One region of the Rhodococcus sp. IEGM 1318 genome, then DNA from elsewhere that is predicted to be linked to it. Evidence: riboswitches for the same ligand, from Rfam matches in the RefSeq annotation. Region 1 holds a riboswitch; the other holds the start of a gene.
What was found. A riboswitch is a leader RNA that binds a small molecule or an ion and turns the genes downstream of it on or off. The one in region 1 is predicted to bind cyclic di-AMP.

Region 2: it holds a riboswitch for cyclic di-AMP, as region 1 does, so the genes downstream of both, R4P65_RS09745 (C40 family peptidase) here and R4P65_RS26565 (transglycosylase family protein) in region 1, are expected to answer to the same signal.

What each region holds. Positions count from the first base shown of each region.
Region 1 is NZ_JAWLSC010000013.1:152,716-159,863, reverse strand. Features, by position in the region: gene R4P65_RS26595 (glutaminyl-peptide cyclotransferase) at 1-647, shown strand, start outside; gene R4P65_RS26590 (MFS transporter) at 717-2,411, shown strand; gene R4P65_RS26585 (DUF2771 domain-containing protein) at 2,438-2,905, shown strand; gene R4P65_RS26580 (cold-shock protein) at 2,993-3,406, opposite strand; gene R4P65_RS26575 (hypothetical protein) at 3,622-3,849, shown strand; gene R4P65_RS26570 (YccF domain-containing protein) at 3,883-4,272, shown strand; cyclic di-AMP (ydaO/yuaA leader) riboswitch at 4,517-4,737, shown strand; gene R4P65_RS26565 (transglycosylase family protein) at 4,746-5,309, shown strand; gene R4P65_RS26560 (hypothetical protein) at 5,392-5,580, opposite strand; gene R4P65_RS26555 (helicase-associated domain-containing protein) at 5,641-7,148, shown strand, end outside.
Region 2 is NZ_JAWLSC010000003.1:301,044-308,191, reverse strand. Features, by position in the region: gene R4P65_RS09755 (peptidase MA family metallohydrolase) at 1-78, opposite strand, end outside; gene R4P65_RS09750 (C40 family peptidase) at 153-1,205, opposite strand; gene R4P65_RS09745 (C40 family peptidase) at 1,531-2,088, opposite strand; cyclic di-AMP (ydaO/yuaA leader) riboswitch at 2,103-2,281, opposite strand; gene R4P65_RS09740 (DEDD exonuclease domain-containing protein) at 2,803-4,563, shown strand; gene R4P65_RS09735 (Lrp/AsnC family transcriptional regulator) at 4,642-4,917, shown strand; gene trpD (anthranilate phosphoribosyltransferase) at 4,961-6,052, opposite strand; gene R4P65_RS09725 (hypothetical protein) at 6,166-6,654, opposite strand; gene R4P65_RS09720 (heme-copper oxidase subunit III) at 6,782-7,148, shown strand, end outside.

The sequences.
Region 1 (7,148 bases):
ACGGAAATCGTCTCTACGAAAGTACCGGGCGCGTCGGCCGGTCCTGGGTCCGCTCGACTGGGATCTCGGACGAGCAGGCTCCCGCTTCGGGACCGGAAGTCGCACGTGCCGATCTCGACCCGCCGTTGTTCGGTGAGGGCATCACGGTCGCCGGAGACACACTGTGGCAACTCACCTGGAAAGACGGCGTTGCCATCGCCCGTGACAAGGACACCTTGATCGAACGCGGGCGGTTCCCACTCGACACCGAGGGATGGGGAGTCTGTTCGCTCGGGGATCGGCTGGTCTCCAGCGACGGTTCGGCCACGTTGACCTTTCGCGATCCCGAAACCTTCGCGTCGATCTCCACGATCGACGTCACCAGGTCTTCGGAGTCCGTCGGCAAACTGAACGAACTGGAATGCGCCGAAGACGGCTCCGTCTACGCCAATGTCTGGACCACGGACACCGTCGTCCGGATCGACCCGTCGGACGGCAGCGTCATGAACGTGTACGACGCGTCGCTGCTCCGCGAAGAACTCGTCACGGACGGATCGACCAGTACCGTCGACGTTCTGAACGGCATCGCGCAGATTCCCGGTACCGATCGATTCCTGCTCACCGGTAAGTATTGGCCGCAGATGTTCGAAGTCCGTTTCGTTAACTGAGTCCGACATGACACAGGACTCGCAGGGGTGTGCGTGGTAGCCGCGCCGACACTAGGACAGAATTGAGTGGTGACCGGACCGCGTGAACCCTACGACCCCGAAACTCGGCGAATCCACGACGAGCCGGAGGGGCAACAGGTGCACCCCGGTTACGACAATTACCCACCCGCGGCCCGCCAGGACAACTACCCGCCTTCGGCCCGTCCCGCGGCCCGTCGCACGCCTTTGCCTCCGCTGCATCCGATCCCGGAATCACGGGGAGACTCGGATTCCGCTTCCGGCTCGAAGGCACCGGGTGCGGACGCTCCCAAAGCTCCCCCGATGCCTCGCAAGCTCACCGTCACCCGCGTCGCAGCGATGCGCAGCCGTGAACTGACGAACAAGGGCATCGCGACCTTCCAGCGCGCAGCGAAGGCCGACGGCGCGGACAAGTCCGGTCTGACCGCACTCACCTACGCGGTGATGACGAACAATGCCACCGACGCGGCCATCGCCGTCGCCCTCGCCAACACGCTGTTCTTCTCTGCCGCGACGGGTGAGGACAAGACCAAGGTCGCGCTATATCTCCTGATCACGATCGCGCCGTTCGCCGTGATCGCGCCGCTCATCGGTCCGATGCTCGACCGCTTGCAGCGTGGCCGCCGAATCGCGCTCGCGTCGTCGTTCGGAGTCCGGACGCTCCTCGCGGTGATCCTGGTCTTCAACTTCGACAGCTGGATTTTGTATCCGGCCGCGCTCGGCATGATGGTGCTCAGTAAATCGTTCTCGGTACTCAAGAGTGCAGTGACTCCACGCGTGCTACCACCGGAAATAGACTTGGTACGAGTCAATTCGCGCCTGACAGTCTTCGGGTTGATCGGTGGAACGATCGGGGCCGGCGCTGTCGCGGGTGCGCTCGCCCTCGCTTTCGGCTCCACCGGCGCCTTGTGGTTCGCGGTTGCCGTCACCGTCTTCGGCGCATATCTGAGCATGCGAATCCCGTCGTGGGTCGAGGTCACCGAGGGCGAGGTTCCCGCGACCATCACTTACCACCCGGACGAGGCACATCACGCCGGCAGCGCCCCACCACAGCCGAACGCGAAACCGGCCAAGGTCCGTCAGCCTCTCGGACGGGCAGTGATCATCGGACTCTGGGGCAACGGAACCATCCGAGTGCTCACCGGCTTTCTGACGCTCTACATCGCGTTCGTCGCCAAATCACGTACCGATCACGAGCCACTCCAGCAGGCCATGATGCTCGGCTTGGTCGGCGCAGCCGCCGGTCTGGGTAACTTCGCCGGCAATGCCGCGGGCGCTCGACTCAAGCTCGGCCGGCCCGCGTTGATCGTGCTTCGGTGCACGGCCTCGGTATGGATCATCGCCGTGATCGCCGCTCTGACGGACAACCTGATGACCGCCGCCCTGGCCACGCTCATCGCTTCCGCCGCCAGCGCCCTCGCCAAGGTCTCGCTCGACGCATCACTGCAGCACGACCTGCCCGAGGAATCGATCGCGTCCGGATTCGGCAGATCCGAGACGGTTCTGCAGTTGAGCTGGGTACTCGGCGGCGCATTGGGGGTTCTGCTTCCGACCGAATACTGGATCGGGTTCACTGTTGTATCGGTGTTCCTGACGATCGGGCTACTACAGACCTTCCTGAGCTACCGAGGAAACAGCCTCCTGCCCGGCCTCGGCGGGAAGCGACCCGATCTGGCCGAACAAGAAGTGACCGAAGTGATTTACACCGGTAAATCCAACCGAGGACAAGGAAGTACTCCGCAGTGATGATGCGCTCGAGAACAAAGAAGATCGTGGCAGCGATCAGTGTCCTGATGGTGGTGGCACTGGTTGCTTACGTCTCCGTTCTTTTCGTGATCATCAAGAACATCAACGACGACCCCGACAAGCTGCCGGTCATCACTGCATACGCACACGGCAAGACGATCGAGACCAACCCTGCCGGGTTCTGCACCATCGATCTGTCCCAGTGCGCCCAGGTGGGCGACATCTACGCACTCGACGTTCCCGCGGGCTATCCGTTGCAGCTGTCGTTGTCGACGGACGTCTCCGATGCGCAGTGGGCCCTGCTGGCGGTCTACGAGGATGCCGACGGCAACCAGACCGGCGAACCCCGAGTCTTCGAGCCCGGCGAGGCCCTGGCAGTGACGGTCGAATCTTCGAGCGATCCCGTCAAACAACTCGTCGGCGTCGAAATCCACCTCGCCGTCGGTGAGGGAAGCGAGCAGGGACTGCTGATCTGGTCGATCAAGACCGCCTGATCCCCGGACCATGAAAATGCCCTGTACACCGATTGGTGTGCAGGGCATTTTGTCAGCAGCTGTGTACGGCAGCTCGTGTCGAAGCGATCAGGTGTCGAGCTCGCGCGCGACAGCCCGGACGACCTCGGAGATCCGCTGAGCGGTCTTGCGGTCCGGGTACTTGCCGTTGCGCAGATCCGGCTGGACCTTCGCCTCGAGCAACGTGATCATGTCCTCGACCATGCCGTGCAGCTGGTCAGGGGTGTGCTTACGCTCGACGGGCTCACGACGCGTCGCCGTAGCGCCGCGCAATGACGGCGCCGGCTCGAGCACCTTCAGGCTCAGCGCCTGCGGACCGCGGCGACCTGCAGCCATGCCGAACTCGACGCGCTGGCCGGCCTTCAAGCCCTCGACGCCCTCGGGGAGAGCGGAAGCACGGACGTAGACGTCCTCGCCCTCTTCCTGCGACAGAAAGCCGAAACCCTTTTCGACGTCGTACCACTTCACCTTGCCGGTCGGCACCGCGTTCACCTGCTCATCACTCGACTGGGGCATCTGCCCCAATGTGCTCGGGAGGCTCTCGAAAGAGCCTCATGGCCTTGCTCGCATCGCTTCCGGTGGAAGAATGCAAAAGAACGCGCCCCACACTTGCTTCAGCGGGGCGCGCAGTCTGTTAACAGTCTACCTGTGACGAACCCGGGTCGGCACCCAGGTTTACAGGCACTATCCTCGTAGGTGTGGACCCTCAACCGAACCCGCGCACTTCCGGCACCGGAAACGGTCTGTTCCGTACGGCGATGGCACTGTTCATCGTCGGATTCCTGGCGATCGTGGCCATCTTCGCGGTCCACATCTTCAGCGACACTCCGCCCGGCCTGGCCTTGTATCTCGTCGCACTCGCATGCCCGATCGGCTTCCTGCTCGCGATCGTCTACACGCTGAGATCCGGTCGACGCGTGCGCTGATCTCTCCCGCCTCCAACCGAAAGGTCACTGACCATGAGAATCCTCCTGAACGTGATCTGGCTGGTGTTCGGCGGCTTCTGGCTGGCATTGGGTTACTTCGCCGCAGGCATCATCTGCTGCATCCTCATCATCACGATTCCCTTCGGAATCGCAGCGTTCCGCATCGGCATCTACGCACTGTGGCCGTTCGGTAAGACCGTCGTCGACAAGCCGACCGCCGGTGTCGGTTCGATGATCGGCAACGTCATCTGGGTGATCATCGCCGGCATCTGGTTGGCGATCGGACACATCGTCACCGCCGTCGCGATGGCAATCACGATCATCGGAATTCCGCTCGCGGTCGCGAACCTGAAGATGATTCCGATCTCGCTGATGCCGCTCGGCAAGGAGATTGTCGACGTGGACCGCGTCAATTACGCATAGCCGTCGAATCCATCCCTGTAACGATGTGACCTTGATCACATTACGGATGGATAACAGAACGGACACAACCGGACATTCACTGAAGCACCCCCACCTACCTGGGAAGAGTCTCCTGCGCTTTGTGTGACGCGTTGTACGTCTTTCGCCACGCCGCGTTATCAAATGGTGACACGAGCGACTCGAGCCGTTACCGTCGTTTTCGGCCGGGAAACTCGGCCACCTCCGGCCCGCCGCGCCAAGCCTTGTCCCGCGGGTACCGGACTTCCGACAGAGCATTCCAGGGACGAGGACGGGGGACCCAAAGTCCTCTGTGAGAACAGAAAAGTTCTCCAGTGGACACCGGTTCGATCGCAAGACCGAATCTTGGGGTGAAGCCAGACCCTTTCCAGCCAGGAAAGGCGAGGCCGGGCGACCTCTCAGCCCGAACCCGACAGCTGACCTCGCAGGCGCGTGTGGAGAGGATTTCGACCATCATGAGCGGACGCCATCGCAAGCCCACCACCACCGGCCGCACTGTCGCCAAGGTCGCCGTCACCGGCGCCATCATGGGCGTAGCAGGAATTGCAGCCACCGGAACCGCAAACGCTGCCCCCGACTCCGACTGGGATCGTCTCGCCCAGTGTGAGGCCGGCGGAAACTGGGCCATCAACACCGGCAACGGTTACCAGGGCGGATTGCAGTTCTCCCCCAGCACGTGGAACGCACACGGCGGCGGACAGTATGCAGCCACCGCAAACCAGGCCTCTCGCGAGCAGCAGATCGTTGTTGCCGAGCGTGTTCTTGCAAACCAGGGTTGGGGCGCATGGCCCTCCTGCTCCTCCAGCCTCGGACTGAGCAGCGGCGCCACCGAGCGTTCCGCTCCAGCCACCACGGCTCCTCAGGCAGCTCCGGCTCCGGCTCAGCAGGTCGCTCAGACCGTTGCGCACCCGGTTGCCGACGCCATCGATCAGGCAATCGCGTTCGCCAAGGCCAACGGCATCCCGGTCGACCCGCAGATCCTCGCAGCCGCAGACACCGCGAAGACGTTCCTCAAGTAACACCGGCAAGACTGTCCGCTCGGACGCTCGAACTAGAGAAGGCCCGCACCGAATCGGTGCGGGCCTTCTTCTTGTCGAGTTGTTATCGGTTGATGACTGTGTGCGGGTGTACGTAAGGGAGTGACTCCACCGGAACCGGAAAAGTGGTGTCCTCGCCGAAGGGTGAAAGTCCACCTGCACGGGTCGATGACAATTCGGTCACTGCGTGATCTCCGTCTGCAGTTTCCGGCCATCCTGGATCTACATAGTGTTGCTTCGAATTGTTGGCCACGAAGTCATTTTGACAGGACGCCGTTACGCCGTACAGACCAGGTCTCTAATCTGATACCTGATGACCGAAACACGTGGCACCCCGGCGGGCAGTTCCGCAGCCGAAAGTCTGACCGATTGGCTCTCGGCGCGCAGTGACGCCGAGTTGACGGAGTTGCTGCGTCTGCGCCCCGATCTGGCCGTGCCACCGCCGAGCACGATGGTGGTTCTCAGCGGTCGGGCGCAGCAACGCGCGTCGGTCAGCCGAGCGGCCGACGAGCTCGACACCCTCGATTTCGGTCTTCTCGAATTGTTGGCACTCGGTGGCGCTGAGGAAACTCCGATGACTCGGGCGGAACTCAACAGTGCAATCGCCGACCGCGCACTTACCGGCAAGGGCAAGGTCACCAAGAAGGCCGTCGACAAGTCGCTGTCGAAGATGCGCGAGTCCGCCCTCATCTGGGGTGTCGATCCCATCAGCGTCGTCCCGGCAGTCATCGGGATGATTCCCTGGCGTGTGGGTCGTGCCCTCGAACCTGCCGAGGCGATGTCCGAGACCGAGATCTCGGCGGCCCTCGACGCTCTGGACACCCGAGAACGGGATCTCCTCGAGACTCTTGCCAACTCCAGCCCGATCGGCCGCACCCGCGACGCTGCCCCTGGAACGCCGCCCGAGCGCCCGGTTCAGCGACTGCTGGCAGCCGGCCTGTTGCGGTGGCTCGACGAGCAAACCGTCGAACTCCCGGCGACGGTTCGTCAGGCCATCCGCGGCGAGCCGGTTTTCGATCCGACGACACTGACCGCACCGGTCATCGGGGGCGACAAACTCAAACCGGCGGACGTGAACGCCGCAGCAGCCGGCGAGGCGCTCGAGTTGGTACGCCAATGCGAGAACGTGATCGCAGTTCTGGGAGTAGCACCGGCCCCCGCCCTGCGAGCCGGTGGACTCGGCGTTCGAGAACTACGACGTGTAGCCAAAACTGCCGATCTCGACGAAGCGCGTGTGAGCCTGCTTGTCGAATTACTCTCCGCAGCCGGACTCATCGCGAGCGGAACGCCCGACCCGGCGCCGATCTCGGACAACGCGGACGAATACTGGACGCCCACACTCGCCGTCGACGGCTGGCTGAACGCGTCCACAGCGCGACGGTGGGAGGTCCTGGCGTCCGCCTGGGTCGATGTACCGCGTGTTCCGTGGATGATCGGGCTGCGCGATTCCACCGACAAGCCGATCGCGGCACTGTCCGAGGAGGGCCGGGCACCGGCGGCACCGCGAGATCGTCAGGCCATTCTGGGGCTGCTAGCCGAACTCGACAGTGGTCAGACTGCGTCGGCCGTCGAGGTCAGTCGGCTGTTGGCGTGGCGACGTCCGCGGTGGAGCGGACGCCTACGGACCTTCGCGATCGAGCGGACTCTGGACGAGGCCGCCGCACTCGGACTGGTAGCCCGCGGCGCTTTGTCGTCACCGGGACGAGCATTGCTACACGGCGGGGACGCCGAAGCCGAAATGCAGTCCGCGCTACCCGACCCGATCGACTACATCCTGGTCCAGGCAGATCTGACTTTGGTTGCGCCCGGCCCGCTCGTACC
Region 2 (7,148 bases), on a different contig from region 1:
CGCCACGAGAGCCGGGTACTCCCAACGGCGTTTTTGATCTGCGCCGACGTCGGGCGTCGTCATCGGTTCAGTCGGCACGGTGCCGAGTGTAGGAGAACTCGACTCGACGCTTCACGGCGGCTGGCCACACGTCGCCCGGACGCAGCAAGCCGTCAGTAACGACGCGCAGTGGAAAACTCCATGCCTGCCATCGACTGAACCTTCACCGGTACGCCGAACGTCGACGCATGCAGAATGTTCCCGTCGCCGGCGTAGATACCGACATGCGAGTTGTCGCTGTAGAAAGTCACAACGTCACCGGGCTGTAGTTGGTCCCTCGAGACCGGAACACCGCCCTGTGCCTGCGCTTGGCTCGAACGGGGCAGAGACTTCCCGATCTGCTTGTAGGCCCAGACCACCAGACCTGAGCAGTCGAACTCGTTCGGGCCGGTTGCGCCCCAGACGTACGGATCACCGATACGGGTCAGGCCTGCCTGGAGCGCTGCGGCGCCGGACCCCGGGGTCAAGTTAGCTAGAATTTTGCTGAGATCGACGTCCGGCGGGAATGGCGTACCGCTCAGTTGGTTACGCTCGGCATCGGTGAGGTTCTGGAATGCCTTGGTCACATCGGCGATCTGCGTCTGCAGTTCACTCTGCTTGCGCTGCAAGTCGTCACTGAGTGCACGGGCTTGATCGGCGGCGGTTCGAGCATCTTCGGCCGATCGCTTCGACGCTTCCGAGGCAGCACGCGCATCGGCAGTGGCCTGGTTGAACTGTGAGACCTGTACCGCCGCGTCGTTGGAAATCACGTCGAGCGCGGACATCTGATCGAGCAACTGCTGCGGCGAGTCGCTCACCATCAACGCAAAGAGGCGATTGGTTCGCGCACCCTGGTAATTCGCTGTGGCAATACGGTTTACCGCCGGAGCGAACTCGGCGACACGTGCCGAAGCCGCGTCGAGAAGACCCTGATCGGCTGCCGAACGCGCGTCCGCATCATTCGCGACCGCCAGCTTCGCGTCGAGGTCGATCTGTGCGTTGTGCAGCGCTTCGTTGGTCTGCTCGGATACCCGGGAGAGTTCACCCAGCTTGTCGAGCGCCTCGGTGGGGTTGGTGATGACGGGGTCGGCACCGGCCTGCATCGAAGGCCCTGCGACGAGTCCGAACGCCAGCACTCCCACTGTCAATGCGGCGCGTACTCGACTGTTGTTTTTCGATGAAACCACGGAATGCAACTCTCCGTCTCGATGAAGCGACGTCGACCGGGATCGGTCGACGATCTGTTAGCTGGCTGTCAACTATTCACAGTACCTGCCTCGGCCGCGCAATGTCTCGGTAAGGTTACGGAACGGCATACGTTTGTGTCTACTCGCCGGTAGGCGTGTCGGGGTGAAGTACTGGCGGATTGTCGAGAAACAAAGAATGTGGGCCTCGAATCAGAAGATTCGAGGCCCACATTCGAAGATCCGGAGCTCCCCCGAGCTCCGCCGCCTTGCAGCGGCGGATCGTTCCGACTGCCTACCGGAGACAGCCGTCGAGCGTGATCAGAAATCAGTAACGACGAGCGCCGTCGTACGGCATCGAAGAGACCGGTGCGAGCTTCACGGGCTGACCAGCGGTCGACGCGTGGATGACATTGCCGTTGCCGGCGTAGATGCCCGAGTGCGATCCGCCGTAGAAGGAGATCACGTCGCCGACCTGAAGATCGGACTGTGCAACGGCAACGCCGGCTGCAGCCTGATCGTAGCTCGTGCGAGGCAGGTTCAGGCCGGCCTGCTTGTATGCCCACTGGACCAGACCGGAGCAGTCGAATGCGTCCGGGCCCGATGCGCCGTACACGTACGGGGAGCCCAGCTTGCTCTCTGCGGCGCGAACTGCCTGCTCACCGACACTGGAGATGGGAGCGGCCGGTGCGGCCGGTGCGATGTCGGTGATGCCCGGGACGACCGGCAACTGAGGAATAGAAACGCCCGGAACCTCGAAGGTGCCGACGCCGGGGATCGTGATGGGGTCTGCCGAGGCAGGTGCAGCGGTTGCAGCAAATGCACCGACTGCGAGCGCGCCGGCTACTGCCAACTGCGCTGAACGCTTGAAACTCTGTGACGCCACTTAAGGGGTGCTCCATTTCTTCCATTCATCCGCCGACCGAGTTAGCTGACGGGTTCGGGCTGGGAAGATCAGCCCTACCCGCGTGGTCTGCAGCGATCGAGCGTGCTGCACCCCAGGCGGGATTCACCCCAGTGGAAACTTGGGTTCCCGGTTCGGGTTCCTCGCGGAGATCCCGATTAGGCGGTTCCTGACGATGCCGGTCCTGTTTGGTCCGGCAAGACTTCGTTAGGTCTCAGGAAGGTTACGAAATGATCGCGACGATGTCGACCGCTTCGTGACAATCGCGCCCGATTCGCCGGAAATCGTGCTGCCGCGCCCGCGATACTCCCAACGGGTCACGAAGAGATAACGACAGGTCTGTTCGGCGAGGCTCACCTGGCCCGCAAACCTGCGCTTGTTACCCACTGACAAGGGTCACCAAACCCGACAATCCGATCTTCCATGCAGTTCAACGCCGATTACTTGATACTAGAACCTGTTTCGATCAAACGAGCATTTTCGGCGGCTGATCGTCGTAGCAACAACCTCACGAATCGCCCTACCGGCAAGTAGGCACGGGGCCGCATTCGCGAGTTCCCGCCGCAAGTGTGATCCTCGTCTCTCATACTTTTGTCGGGGGTCGATCCACTGCTTTCTCAATGGAAGTCGGAGTGAGCCGGATTCCGCGTCAGCACTCACCCATTCCTGTCGGGGGGTCCTTCTACTGTCTGCGATGTGAGTCCCGCCTCGGCCCGAGAATTTCCGTCTCCGCCCCCGTTTTCCGACGGGGAGAAATTCGACGTCGGGCGGCAACTGAGCTTCGACGAGCTGGACACACCGCTGAGCGAGACAACGTTTGTCGTCGTCGACCTCGAGACCACAGGCGGAAGCGCCGACCAGGACTCCATCACCGAGATCGGCGCCGTCAAGATCCGGGGCGGAGAGGTACTCGGCGAAATGGCAACACTCGTCGATCCCGGCCGGTCGATTCCGCCGTACATCGTCGAGCTGACCGGAATCACCACGGCGATGCTGATCGGCGCACCTCCCATCGAACGTGTCCTGCCTGCATTTCTCGAATTCGCCGAGGGCGCGGTGCTGGTGGCACACAACGCGCCGTTCGACATCGGCTTCCTCAAAGCAGCGGCGTCACGCAGCGCACGCCCGTGGCCGGCGTTCCGAGTCCTGTGCACCGTCAAACTCGCCCGACGGGTACTCACACGCGACGAAGCACCTTCGGTGAAGCTCTCCGCACTTGCCCATCTGTTTCAAGTGACCACCCAGCCGACGCACCGCGCGCTCGACGACGCGCGTGCGACGGTCGATGTCCTCCACGGGTTGATCGACAGGGTCGGAAACCAGGGCGTCCACAGTTACAGCGAACTCGTCGACTACCTGCCCAACATCTCCTCGCATCAGCGGGCCAAACGGTCCTTCGCCGCAAACCTGCCGCGAAGCCCCGGTGTCTACCTTTTCCGAGGTCCTTCGGACGAAGCCCTCTATATAGGAACTGCTACCGACCTTCGACGCCGCGTCCGTAACTACTTCACCGGTTCGGAGACGCGCGGCCGTATGAAGGAAATGGTCGCGCTGGCCACTCGCGTCGACCACGTCGAGTGCGCGCACGCTTTGGAAGCCGGAGTCCGCGAACTGCGCCTTCTGAGCGCGCATGCGCCGCCGTACAACCGTCGTTCCAAGTTTCCCAAGCGCGGTTGGTGGATCACCCTCACGGACGAGGCGTTTCCGAGACTGTCCGTGGTTCGCACGGCGACTGCCGATTCGATCGGCCCGTTCACCTCTCGCGCCGATGCAGTAGACGTCGCCGAGACAGTCGCAGAGTTCAGTCGTCTACGCACCTGCACCAAGCGACTGGGGCGCGGCGCCGTCCACGGCCCTGACTGCCCCGCTCGCGAATTGGGAGCATGTCCGGCCTCCTGGGCCCCGGAAATCACTGCAGAGGACTACGCGGCGGCCCCTGAGGCTGTGCGTGGTTTCTTCCGGGGAACCAGCGACGCTCCTTTACAACAGATGCAGGCGCGGATCGACGAACTGTCCGCACACGCGTTGTTCGAGAATGCTGCTCGTCTACGTGACCGAACCGTCGCAGTCGCTACCGCAGTGCGGCGCACACAGCGGCTCGCCGCAGTCGCGGCGATCGAACAACTCGTTCTCGCCCGCCCCACCGGGGACGGCGGCTGGGAGCTGTCCGTGATCCGCTCTGGACGGCTCGCCTCCGCGGGCCTCGCCAGGCGCGGAACACACCCGATGCCCGTCGTCGACGCCATCACAGCGGCCGCCGAAACCGTGTTGCCGGACAACACACCGTTTCGCGGCGCGTCACCCGAAGAACTGGGCCTGATCGCAAGGTGGCTCGCATCGGACGGTGTCCGAATCGTGTCGGCGACATCCGGCTACGTCGAACCTGTGGGCGGTGCCGGCAGGTGGGAAGCCTGGTGCCGACTCGCGCGGGCCGGTACCGAATCCGAACATCGATGACGTAACGACGGGGCGGCACCCCTAAGCTCGATCGAAACCACCGGGTCATCACAACCCACCGGGAAATCGAGGAGAGAAATGATCAACGCCATCGTCATGATTCACGCCGAGTCCGCTCGGATCCCGGAAACCGCGCAGGCCGTCGCCGACCTGTCCGGTGTGACCGAGGTCTACTCGTGCGCAGGTGACGTCGACTTGATTGCCATCGTGAAAGTACGTGACCACGCCCAGATCGCCGACGTGGTCACCGGAGGAATCAACAAGGTGCCCGGCGTACTCCGAACCGCCACACACATTGCCTTCCAGTCGTTCTCCAGCGCTGACGTCGAAGCCGGTTTCTCGCTGGGTGAGTAGCCCGTCGACCGAGCCCCTTCGACGTTTCTTCGACTGACGTCGATCAGGCTTGGTCAGCCAGATCGACGGTGAGTGCCGCCCACTTGTGAAGCAATTCAGCCCCCGCGCCACTGTCGATCGCGGCAGCGGCGGCGTTCATCCCGGCAGAGATCGCACCCTCGAGGTCGTCGCCGACACCGTTGAATGCCGCGATGGCTGCTCCCGCATTCAGCAAGACCGCGTCCCGGACGGGGCCCTTCTGCCCGGAGAGCAGCGTTCGCGCCACCGTGGCGTTGACTTCGGCGTCTCCTCCGCGCAACTCTTCGAGAGGAACGCGGTCGATTCCGAGATCACGCGGATCCAACGTGACGGTTCGCACACTTCCACCGCCGACGATGTGGACCGTCGAAGTCGTGGAGGTGGTCAGTTCGTCGAGTCCGTCGTCTCCGCGCACCACCAACGCCGAATTGCCGCGCTGCGCAAGTACTCCCGCAACAACCGAGATCAGCTTCGGAAATGCGCACCCGATCAGGCCGGCGCGCGGGCGAGCCGGATTGGTCAGTGGACCGAGCACGTTGAACGCCGTCGGGATGCCGATTTCCTTGCGGGGCACAGCGGCAAAGCGCAGTGCGGGATGGAAGACGGGCGCGAAGCAGAAGCCGATGCCGACCTCCTCGACACACCTCGCCACCTGCTCCGGCCCGAGGTTGATGCGAACGCCGAGCGCCTCGAGCACGTCGGCTCCGCCGCTCTTGGACGAAGCAGCGCGGTTGCCGTGCTTGACAACTCGCACACCGGACGCGGCAACCACGATCGAGGCCATCGTCGAGATGTTGACGGTGTTGGAGCGGTCACCGCCCGTACCGACGATGTCGACGACGTCGGAATCGACCGGCACGCGCCGGGAGTGTTCGAGCATCGCGGCAGCGAGCCCTTCCAACTCCGCGGGAGTTTCACCCTTCATCTTCAGCCCGACGCCGAAAGCTGCGATCTGAGCGGAAGTGGCGTTGTCCGACATGATCTCGCCCATCGCCCACCGACTGTCGGCTTCCGACAAGTCGCTGCCGTCCGTGAGCAAACCGAGAATCATCGGCCAGGACCGCACCACGGCACTCGAATCGACGTTCACGGCGTTGGTTGCGTCGGTGCCGGCCATAGTGCCTTGGTCCCCTGTCGTTCATGTGGGCTGTGTTTCGTGCTGTCATTTCGTGCTGTCGATGACCATCGCAGCCTAGTCAGTGAGGTAGCGAGGAAACCGAATAGGGCCGCTCAGGACTTTCGGCGACCGCGTTTGGGCGTCGCCTCCGCAAGGGCTGGGGGCTGAAGCGCGTCCCACCCGGCGACCGAACCACCGAGTCGCTGCGCCAGACCGGCCATTCGTGATCGCTCCTGGGAGCAATGCAGGGCGTCAAGCACCTGGACACGCTCGAAGATGATGCGAACCGAATTCTCGACCGCCCGAGTCACGTCCTCGGGCCGACTCGCGCCTGGCAAATATCCGTCCTGGGCGACGATGCTCTCGGCTTCGACAACCGAACCCTCCGGCAGGTCCAGATGGTGCCGCAGAACCACCTCGGACTCCGCCCGGAACTCCGGTTCGGTGGAGGCGGCACGTTCGAGAGCCGTCGAGCTCGCCTCGGCGTCGTCGAAGCATTCGGCAACGACGACCAGATCCATCCGCCCTGCATCGAGCGGTGCCGGAATCTTCGTGCCGAAAATTCTCAGGAACCACGGTCTACTCTTGTGTGCAGCTGCCATCGCGCCAGCATATTCCGACCACGCCACCAGCGCGTTCGCCGCCCGATCCCGCGAACTCGAGCCGAGCGACGCGCCGATGGTGGACCCGAGTGGTCGTCTCTTACGACGAAGCGTCATACTTCTGTCTGTGACGAGCGCAGTAGGGACTTCAGGATCGGCAATCACCCAACGCGTGCACTCGCTGAACCGGCCGAATATGGTCAGCGTTGGCACCATCGTGTGGTTGTCAAGTGAGCTCATGTTCTTCGCAGGGCTCTTTGCCATGTACTTCGTGGCACGAGCTCAGGCGAACGGAAATTGGCCGCCGGAGCCAACCGAATTGAACCTGTATCTGGCCGTGCCGGTGACCTTGGTGCTGATCGCATCTTCGTTCACCTGCCAGATGGGTGTCTTCGCGGCTGAGCGTGGCGACGTCTTCGGACTTCGTCGCTGGTACACCATCACCTTGGTCATGGGGGCGTTCTTCGTCGCCGGCCAGGGTTACGAGTACTACC